2 regions of the Brevundimonas sp. S1H14 genome follow, and region 1 is predicted to be linked to the other one. Evidence: predicted binding sites of a transcription regulator. Region 1 holds the regulator's gene; the other holds the start of a gene.
What was found. Region 1 encodes HrcA, which represses chaperone genes, less so after heat shock. Its sites were predicted from a motif close to GTTAGCANTCNNNNNNNNNGANTGCTAAC; they were not measured.
Positions count from the first base shown of each region.

Region 2: a site for HrcA is predicted at 1,690-1,718, ahead of groES (co-chaperone GroES). Genes of this name have one in related genera too.

Region 1 covers NZ_CP136679.1:288,104-292,418, reverse strand. The annotation lists gene RSD66_RS01395 (dienelactone hydrolase family protein) at 1-714, shown strand, start outside; gene grpE (nucleotide exchange factor GrpE) at 829-1,443, opposite strand; gene hrcA (heat-inducible transcriptional repressor HrcA) at 1,440-2,534, opposite strand; gene rph (ribonuclease PH) at 2,650-3,375, shown strand; gene RSD66_RS01375 (hypothetical protein) at 3,442-3,831, shown strand; gene pnp (polyribonucleotide nucleotidyltransferase) at 4,090-4,315, opposite strand, start outside.
Region 2 covers NZ_CP136679.1:107,343-111,657, forward strand. The annotation lists gene pgi (glucose-6-phosphate isomerase) at 1-621, shown strand, start outside; gene RSD66_RS00485 (DUF4260 domain-containing protein) at 618-1,001, shown strand; gene RSD66_RS00490 (hypothetical protein) at 1,061-1,528, opposite strand; gene groES (co-chaperone GroES) at 1,768-2,055, shown strand; gene groL (chaperonin GroEL) at 2,113-3,759, shown strand; gene RSD66_RS00505 (LysR substrate-binding domain-containing protein) at 3,997-4,315, opposite strand, start outside.

The DNA.
Region 1 (4,315 bases):
GACGGCTTTGACCTGCCCGCCTATATCGCCCGCCCCGAAGGCGCCGGCCCCTTCCCGGTCGTGATCGTCGTGTCCGAGATTTTCGGCGTGCACGAATACATCCGCGACGTCTGCCGCCGCCTGGCCAAGGCGGGTTATGCGGCCGTGGCGCCCGCCTTCTTCGTCCGCGTCCAGGACCCGGCCCCGCTCAGCGACATGCAGGCGATCCAGCGCATCGTCGGCGCGGCGAGCTATGAACAGGTCATGGGCGACATTGCCGCTACGCTGGACTGGGTCGGCGCCCAATCCTGGGCGAAGGCGGACAAGGTCGGGATCACCGGCTTCTGCTGGGGCGGCAAGGTGGTGTGGCAGGCGATGGCTCGCTTCCCGGCGCTGGACTCCGGGGTCGCCTGGTACGGCCGCCTGTCGCCCGCCGCCAATGCGACCGACGACCAGAAGGCGACGGGCCGCCCCTGGCCCATCGACCTGGCGGGCGAACTGAAGGCGCCAGTGCTGGGTCTTTACGGCGGCCAGGACAGCGGCATTCCCAACGACACGGTCAGGGCGATGAACGACGCGCTGAAGGTTGCGGGCCGGACCGACAGCCAGATCATCCTCTATGACGACGCCCCGCACGGCTTCCACGCCGACTACCGCGCCTCCTACCGAGAGGCGGACGCGAAGGATGGCTGGAAGCGGTTGTTGGAACTGTTCGATTCGAGATTGAAGGGCTGACCTCTCCAACCGCTCATCCCGGCGTCCGCCGGGATGAGCGGTTTATTTTGCAGGCGCATGAAAACGGCCCGACGCGTCTGCGCCGGGCCGTCGTCATGTCAACGCGCGAAAGCCTCAGGCCTTGGCGTCGAAATTCCCGCCGGTCGTGTTCGGATCAGCATAGGCGCCGCCCGTCGCCGGGCCCGAGCCCTTGGCCGCGACCACCACCATGGCCGCGCGCACGGTGCGGCCGAACAGGGCGTAGCCCGGTTGCAGCGTCTGGATGACGGCGCCGCCCGGCACGGTGTCCGAGGGCTGCTCCATCATCGCCTGATGCAGGTGCGGATCGAAAGCGTCGCCCGGCGCCGGGTCGACGCGGGTCAGGCCGTTGGCCTCAAAGGCCGACAGCAGGGACTTCTGCGTCAGCTCCAGCCCCGTGACCATGGCCGCCGTGGGGCCGTCCGCGTCCTTGGGCGCCGTCGCCAGACCGCGCTCCAGCGTATCGGCCACGCCCAGCAAATCCTTGGCGAAGCGCTGGATGGCGTAGGCGCGCGCGTCGTTCTGCTGCGTCTCGGCGCGGCGCTTGGTGTTCTCGGCATCGGCCACGGCGCGCAGGGCGCGGTCCTTCCACTGATCGCGCTCGGCGATCAGGGCGTCGACCACGGCGTTCTCATCGCCCTCAGGCGCGAGATCGGCCTCGTGGATGTCCTGCTCGAGTTGGTCCCGGGTCTCGTCGTTGATGTCGTTCACGTCTCTTGTCCGTCCAGAATCCGGCCCAGCACCCGGGCGGTATAGTCCACCAACGGTATGACACGGGCGTAGTTCAACCGCGCGGGCCCGATGACGCCGATGGCGCCCAGCACCCGCTGCCGGCCCGACATATAGGGCGCCGCGATCACGGCGGAACCCGAAAGCGAAAAGAGTCGCGTTTCGGCGCCGATATAGATGCGCACGCCCTGGGCCGCGCCGACGTCGTCCAGCAGGCCGATCAGCTGTTCCTTCTGCTCCAGATCGTCGAAAAGCACGCGCACCCGCTCCAGATCCTCGGCCGCGCGGGCGTCCTGCAACAGATTGCCGCGCCCGCGCACGATCAGGTTGCGGTCGTGGCCTCCGCCGCCTGCGCCGCCGCTCCAGGCCGCCAGTCCGTCCTCGACCAGCCGGGCGGCGGCGGCGTCCAGATCGCGCCGGGCGGCCTCCATCTCGGCCTTCATCTCGTGCCGGGCCTCGGCCAGCGGGCGCCCCTTCAGCCGCGCGCTGAGAAAGTTCGACGCCTCCTGCAGGGTCGAGGGCGTCACGCCCGGCGCCAGATTCATCAGCCGGTTCTCGACCACCCCGTCGTCGGCGACCAGCACCGCCAGCGCCTGTCCGCCGCCCAGAGCCACGAACTCCACATGGCGCACCCCCGCCTCGCGCACTGGGCTGGCGACGATGCCCGCCCCGCCCGCCAGACCCGACAGCAGGGAGGAGGCCGCATCCAGCGCCTCCTCGACATTGCGGCCGCCGCCCTTGGCGCCCATCACCGCCAGCCGGGCGTCGATCTCGCGCCGCTCCTCCTGACCGATGTCGCCGACCTCCAGGAGGCCGTCCACGAACAGCCGCAGCCCCGCATGGGTCGGCGCCCGCCCGGCTGACGTGTGCGGCGAGGCCAGCAGCCCGGCCTGCGTCAGCGCCTGCATGGTGTTGCGGATCGAGGCGGGCGACAGGTCCAGCCCGGCGCGCGACAGGGTGTGCGACCCCACCGGCTCGCCCGTCTCCAGATAGGTCTCGACCACCCGGCGGAAGATGTCGCGCGCCCGCGCATCCAGCGTCGCCAGGCCCGGCGAGGGGTAAAGCAGGCTCATGGCGCCGCCCTCCGCCTCGTCAAAACGGAACGGAGACTCACCGCAAACGGGTCAGGGCGGGACAGGCTCATGGTTTCAGGATAAGCACGCGCCATCCCGCTTCCAAGGAATTCCCATGCGCCCGTCCGAACGCACCCCCGAACAACTCCGCACCGTCACGCTGGAAACCGGCGTCAACCGCTACGCCGAGGGCTCGTGCCTGGTGTCCTTCGGCCATACCAAGGTGCTGGTGACGGCCTCGATCGAGGAAAAGGTGCCGGGCTGGATGCGCAACACCGGCCAGGGCTGGGTCACGGCCGAATACGGCATGCTGCCCCGCGCCACCCACACCCGCGGCCGCCGCGAAGCCGCCGCCGGCAAGCAGTCGGGCCGCACCCAGGAAATCCAGCGCCTGATCGGCCGCTCCTTGCGCGCCGTGGTCGACCTGAAGGCGCTGGGCGAGCGTCAGGTCCTGATCGACTGCGACGTGATCCAGGCTGACGGCGGCACCCGCACCGCCTCCATCACCGGCGCCTGGGTGGCCATGGCCAGCGCCCTCAACTACCTCAAGGACGAGGGCGTGCTGACGACCGACCCCATTCTGGATCAGGTGGCGGCCGTGTCGTGCGGCGTGTTCAAGGATCTGCCGGTGCTGGACCTCGACTATGAGGAAGACTCCACCGCCGAAGCCGATTCCAACTTCGTCCTGACCGGCGCAGGCCAGATCGTCGAGATCCAGGCCACCGGCGAGAAGCGCGGCTTCAGCCGGGCCGAGTTCGACCGTCTGTTCGAACTGGCGGAAATCGGCTGCACCGAACTGTTCGCCCTGCAGCGCGCCGCCGTCGAAGCCGCCCGCCGATAAGGCTTTTGCTGGAGCCGGATCGGGACCATCGTCGTTGCATAGGCGAACCCCGATCCGGAGCCCCGCATGACCCGACCGCCCCTTCCGGCCTGCCTGTTCCTCGGCGGCCTGCTCGTCGCCTGTCAGCCGCGTCCTGAGCCAGCGGCCCCCGCGCCGGTCCCGACGCCAGCGCCCGCCTCGGCCCCCGAGCCCGAAGCCCGCCTGCCCGAAGCCCGCCTGCCCGAAGGCCCGGACATGACGCCCCGGCCGGTTCCCCTCGACGACCGCCCCTGCCTTGAGACCCTGGGCGAAGCCGCCTCCGCCCGCCTGGTCCAGCGCTGCATCGCCGTCAGCCCGGCCACGCGCCCGCCCTGCAACAGCGCCAATCCCTGCGACCTGATCCAGGGCGAGATCAATCGTTCCTGCGCGATGTGGACCCGCGACGGCGAAACCCCGCCGAAAGAGTGTCAGAGCTGACTCCCTCTCCCAATGGGAGAGGGCTTGAGCCTCCAAGAGCGAAGCGATTGGCCAAGGCGAAAGGGTGAGGGTTCGCGGGTGAAGTCGGCCGAAGGCCGTAGCTCTTCGATGCGCGACGGCTTGCGCCGACGGCGAGGACAAGCCCCTCACCCTTTCGCGCCGGGAGAGGGATGACGCCTTCGCGAGCGATAGCGCCCAAGAAAAACCCCGGCGGATCGCTCCGCCGGGGCCTTCTCAGTTCAGCGATGACGCCGAGGCTTAGTCGCGACGGCGACGGCCGCGGTCGCCGCCGTTGCGGTCGCCCTTGGGACGGCCGCCGGTGTCTTCCGACAGCGGAGCTTCACCGCGTTCAGCGCGCTCGGCGTTGATCTTGTCAGTGATGTCCTCGCCGGTTTCCTGATCGACGACCTTCATCGACAGCTTGGTCTTGCCGCGATCGTCGAAGCCCAGGAATTTGACCTTGACCTCCTGGCCTTCCGACAGG
Region 2 (4,315 bases), 180 kb from region 1:
GCCCATGCCCTGCGCCGCCTGCCCGCCTTCCTGCAGCAGCTGGAGATGGAATCGAACGGCAAGCAGGTGCGCCGCGACGGCTCGCCGGTCGGGCGCCAGACCTGTCCGGTCGTCTTCGGCGAGCCGGGATCCAACGGCCAGCACGCCTTTTTCCAGCAGTTGCACCAGGGACTGGAGGTCGTTCCGGTCGAATTCATCGTGGTCGGCCACACCTGCGGGGGAACATCTGCAACAGCCCTATGGGCCAACGCCCTCGCTCAGGCCCAGGCCCTGATGCAGGGCAAGAGCGAGGCTCAGGCCCGTGCTGAACTGATCGCTTCGGGCGCGTCGGAAGCCGAGGCGAATCGACTGGCCCCGCACAAGGCCTTCCCCGGCAACCGTCCGTCGACGACCGTTCTGATGAAGCGGCTGACGCCGCAGACCCTGGGCGCCCTGATCGCCCTCTATGAGCACAAGACCTTCGTCGAGGGCGTGATCTGGGACATCAACAGCTTCGACCAGTGGGGCGTGGAACTGGGCAAGGTTCTGGCCAGGGCGCTGCTCAAGGACGCCGCCAGCGGCGCGCCCTCGCCCGATCTGGACCCGTCGACGGCTGACCTGCTGCGCCGGCTGACGGCGTGACGGTCGTCGCATCAGGCTGGCAAAGGCTGGAGGGGCTGGCCCTGCTGGCTATCGCCGCCTTCGCCTATGCCCGGTTCGGTCAGGGATGGGGCCTGTTCGCCGTTCTGTTTCTGGCGCCCGATCTGTCTTTCGCCGGCTATCTGGCCGGACCGCGCCTCGGCGCCCTGACCTATAGTCTGGCGCACAGCCTGATCGGGCCGCTGCTGCTTGCGGGCGCGGGCCTGGTCGCGGATCAGTCGCTGGCTGTCGCGCTCGCCCTGATCTGGCTGGCCCATATCGGGTTCGACCGGGCGCTGGGCTACGGATTGAAGTCCCCGCTGGACTTCGGCGTCACCCACCTGGGCCTGATCGGCAAGGCCCGCAGAGGCCTATCCGCCTGAGCGCGCACACGAAAAAGGCCCGGTCGTGAAACCGGGCCTTTCTTTATGTCACCGGCCGCTTACCAGCGGCGGTCATAGCGGTAGTCGCGGTCGCGGCGGTTCTGATAGCTGCGCCACTCGCCCTGGTTCTTCCAGTAACGACCATCGCGATAATAGCGACCGTCATTGCGCTCATAGCGACCGTTGTAATAGCCGTCGCGGCTGTTGATGCCGTGCTCCCGCTCCCAGTGGCCCTGGTTCCGGTAGCAGCGGCCGCCGCGATAATAGCCGCAGCTGTCGTTGTTCGAGGACGAGGCCGCGCCCAGGGCCGCACCCGCCAGGGCGCCCCCCGCGACATAGCGTCCATCGCCCTGGCCGATCAGGGCCCCGGCGACGCCGCCGACCACCGCGCCCAGCACGGCGTCACGGCCGGTGTTGTCGCGATCGCGGTCGCGATAGTTCTGGGCGGCGGCCGGGGTCGTGGCCAGCATCGTCACAACCAGAGCAGGGGCGATAGCGCCGGCGCCGATCTTGAACAGGGTCTTCATGGCGGGCTCCTTTCGAAAGCCGGTTGATCCGTTGTCCCCCTTTTAGCGAAGCCTGTCTGAACGACCCCGGGGGCGCCTGTTCATTTTCGCTTCATCCAGGCGCCTAATTTCGCGCCGCCCCGCCCTTGACGCCCTCCTCCCCCCTGCCTAACTCCCCGGTCGTTAGCACTCGGGGAGGGCGACTGCCAAAGTCGTGGGCTCCGGGGGCTGGAACCAACATCCTGACAGGAGTTACTCAGATGGCGTTTCGTCCGCTCGGCGACCGCGTGCTGGTCAAGCGCGTTGAAGAAGAATCCAAGACCAAGGGCGGGATCATCATCCCCGACACGGCCAAGGAAAAGCCCCAGGAAGGCGAAGTCGTCGCCGTGGGCCCCGGCGTCCGTGACGAAGACGGCAAGTTCGTCGCCCTGGAGCTGAAGGCCGGCGACCGCGTCCTGTTCGGCAAGTGGTCGGGCAGCGAAGTGAAGATCGACGGCGAAGACCTGATCATCATGAAGGAAACCGACGTCCTGGGCGTGCTGTCGTAAGACACGTCCTGGGTTTCCGGTTTCTCTCGTAAAAACATCTAGATAGGAGCAGCCCGCATGGCCGCTAAAATCGTAAAGTTCAACACCGACGCCCGCGACAAGATGCTGAAGGGCGTCAACGTCCTGGCTGACGCCGTCAAGGTGACCCTGGGGCCGAAGGGCCGCAACGTCGTGATCCAGAAGTCCTTCGGCGCCCCGCGCTCGACCAAGGACGGCGTCTCGGTGGCCAAGGAAATCGAGCTGGAAGACGCCTTCGAGAACATGGGCGCCCAGATGATCCGCGAAGTCGCCTCCAAGGCGAACGACAAGGCGGGCGACGGCACCACCACCGCCACCGTCCTGGCCCAGGCCATCGTCCAGGAAGGCCTGAAGGCCGTGGCCGCCGGCATGAACCCGATGGACCTGAAGCGCGGCATCGACAAGGCTGTCGAAGCGGTGCTGGAAGAGGTCAAGTCGAACTCCAAGCCGGTCTCGAACAACTCGGAAATCGCCCAGGTCGGCACCATCTCGGCCAACGGCGACGCTGAAATCGGCGACCTGATCGCCCAGGCCATGGCCAAGGTCGGCAACGAAGGCGTCATCACCGTCGAAGAAGCCAAGACCGCCGAAACCACCGTCGACATCGTCGAGGGCATGCAGTTCGACCGCGGTTACCTGTCGCCCTACTTCATCACCAACCCGGACAAGATGGAGGTCTCCCTCGAAGAGCCGCTCATCCTGCTCCACGAGAAGAAGCTGACCTCGCTGCAGCCGATGCTGCCGGTGCTGGAAGCCGTGGTTCAGTCGGGCCGTCCCCTGCTGATCATCGCCGAGGACATCGAAGGCGAAGCCCTGGCCACCCTGGTGGTCAACAAACTACGCGGTGGTCTGCGTGTGGCGGCTGTCAAAGCCCCTGGCTTCGGCGACCGCCGCAAGGCCATGCTGGAAGACATCGCCATCCTGACCGGCGGCCAGGTCATCTCTGAAGACCTCGGCATCAAGCTGGAAACGGTCACGCTCGACATGCTGGGCAAGGCCAAGAAGGTCCAGATCACCAAGGACGACACCACCATCGTCGAAGGTTCGGGCGAGAAGGACGGCATCGAGGCCCGCGTCGGCCAGATCAAGCGTCAGATCGAAGACACCACCTCCGACTACGACAAGGAAAAGCTGCAAGAGCGTCTTGCCAAGCTGGCCGGCGGCGTCGCCGTCCTGCGCGTCGGCGGCTCGACCGAAGTCGAAGTGAAGGAAAAGAAGGACCGCGTCGACGACGCCCTGAACGCGACCCGCGCCGCTGCCGATGAAGGCATCGTCCCGGGCGGCGGCGTGGCCCTGCTGAAGGCCTCCAAGGTGCTGGCCGCGCTGAAGGTCGACAACGCCGACCAGACCGCCGGCGTCAACATCGTCCGCCGCGCCCTGCAGGCTCCGATCCGTCAGATCTCGGAAAACTCGGGCGTCGAAGGCTCGATCGTGGTCGGCAAGGTGCTGGAATCGGACAAGGCCGAGTTCGGCTTCAACGCCCAGACCGAAGAGTACGGCGACCTGGTGGAAATGGGCGTCATCGACCCGGCCAAGGTCGTCCGCTCGGCTCTGGCCTCGGCTGGCTCGGTCGCAGGCATCATGATCACGACCGAAGCCGCCATCGCCGACGCGCCGAAGAAGGCTTCGGCCGGCGGCGCCCCCGACATGGGCGGCATGGGCGGTATGGGCGGCATGGACTTCTAAGTCCGGCTTCTCAAAGCTCAGACTACGGAAGGGCGGGATCGAAAGGTCCCGCCCTTTCTTTTTGCGCACGGCTTCTCCCTTCCCTTCATGGGGAGGGTGGCTGAGGCCGACAGGCCGAAGCCGGGTGGGGGCGGCAAGACGATGCAGGCGCCGAGGCCAGGATCACCCGGCCCTCCCCACCCGGTCTCCGCTTCGCGTCGACCACCCTCCCCATGAAGGGGAGGGAGAACCCGCGCGCTAGTTGCCCTCCTCCCCCACCTCACGCCCTGCCAGCCGCGCGCCCTCGACCACCGCCGGGTCGGTCCGCGCCGTGTCCAGCACCCAGTCCCTAAAGCGGGCGATCTTGGAGGTCAGACGGCGGCCGGGCGGGTAGCAGAGCCAATAGCCCTCGGCCAGGGCGACCGTCGCTTCGAACGGCCGAACCAGCAGGCCCCGCTCGATCTCTCGGCCGTAGAGAATGGGCGAGCCCAGGGCCACGCCCTGATCGCCCAGAGCCGCCGCCACCTCCATCGCCTGATTGTCGGCCGTCAGACGCGGCGGCGGGGCGGCGTCAGCC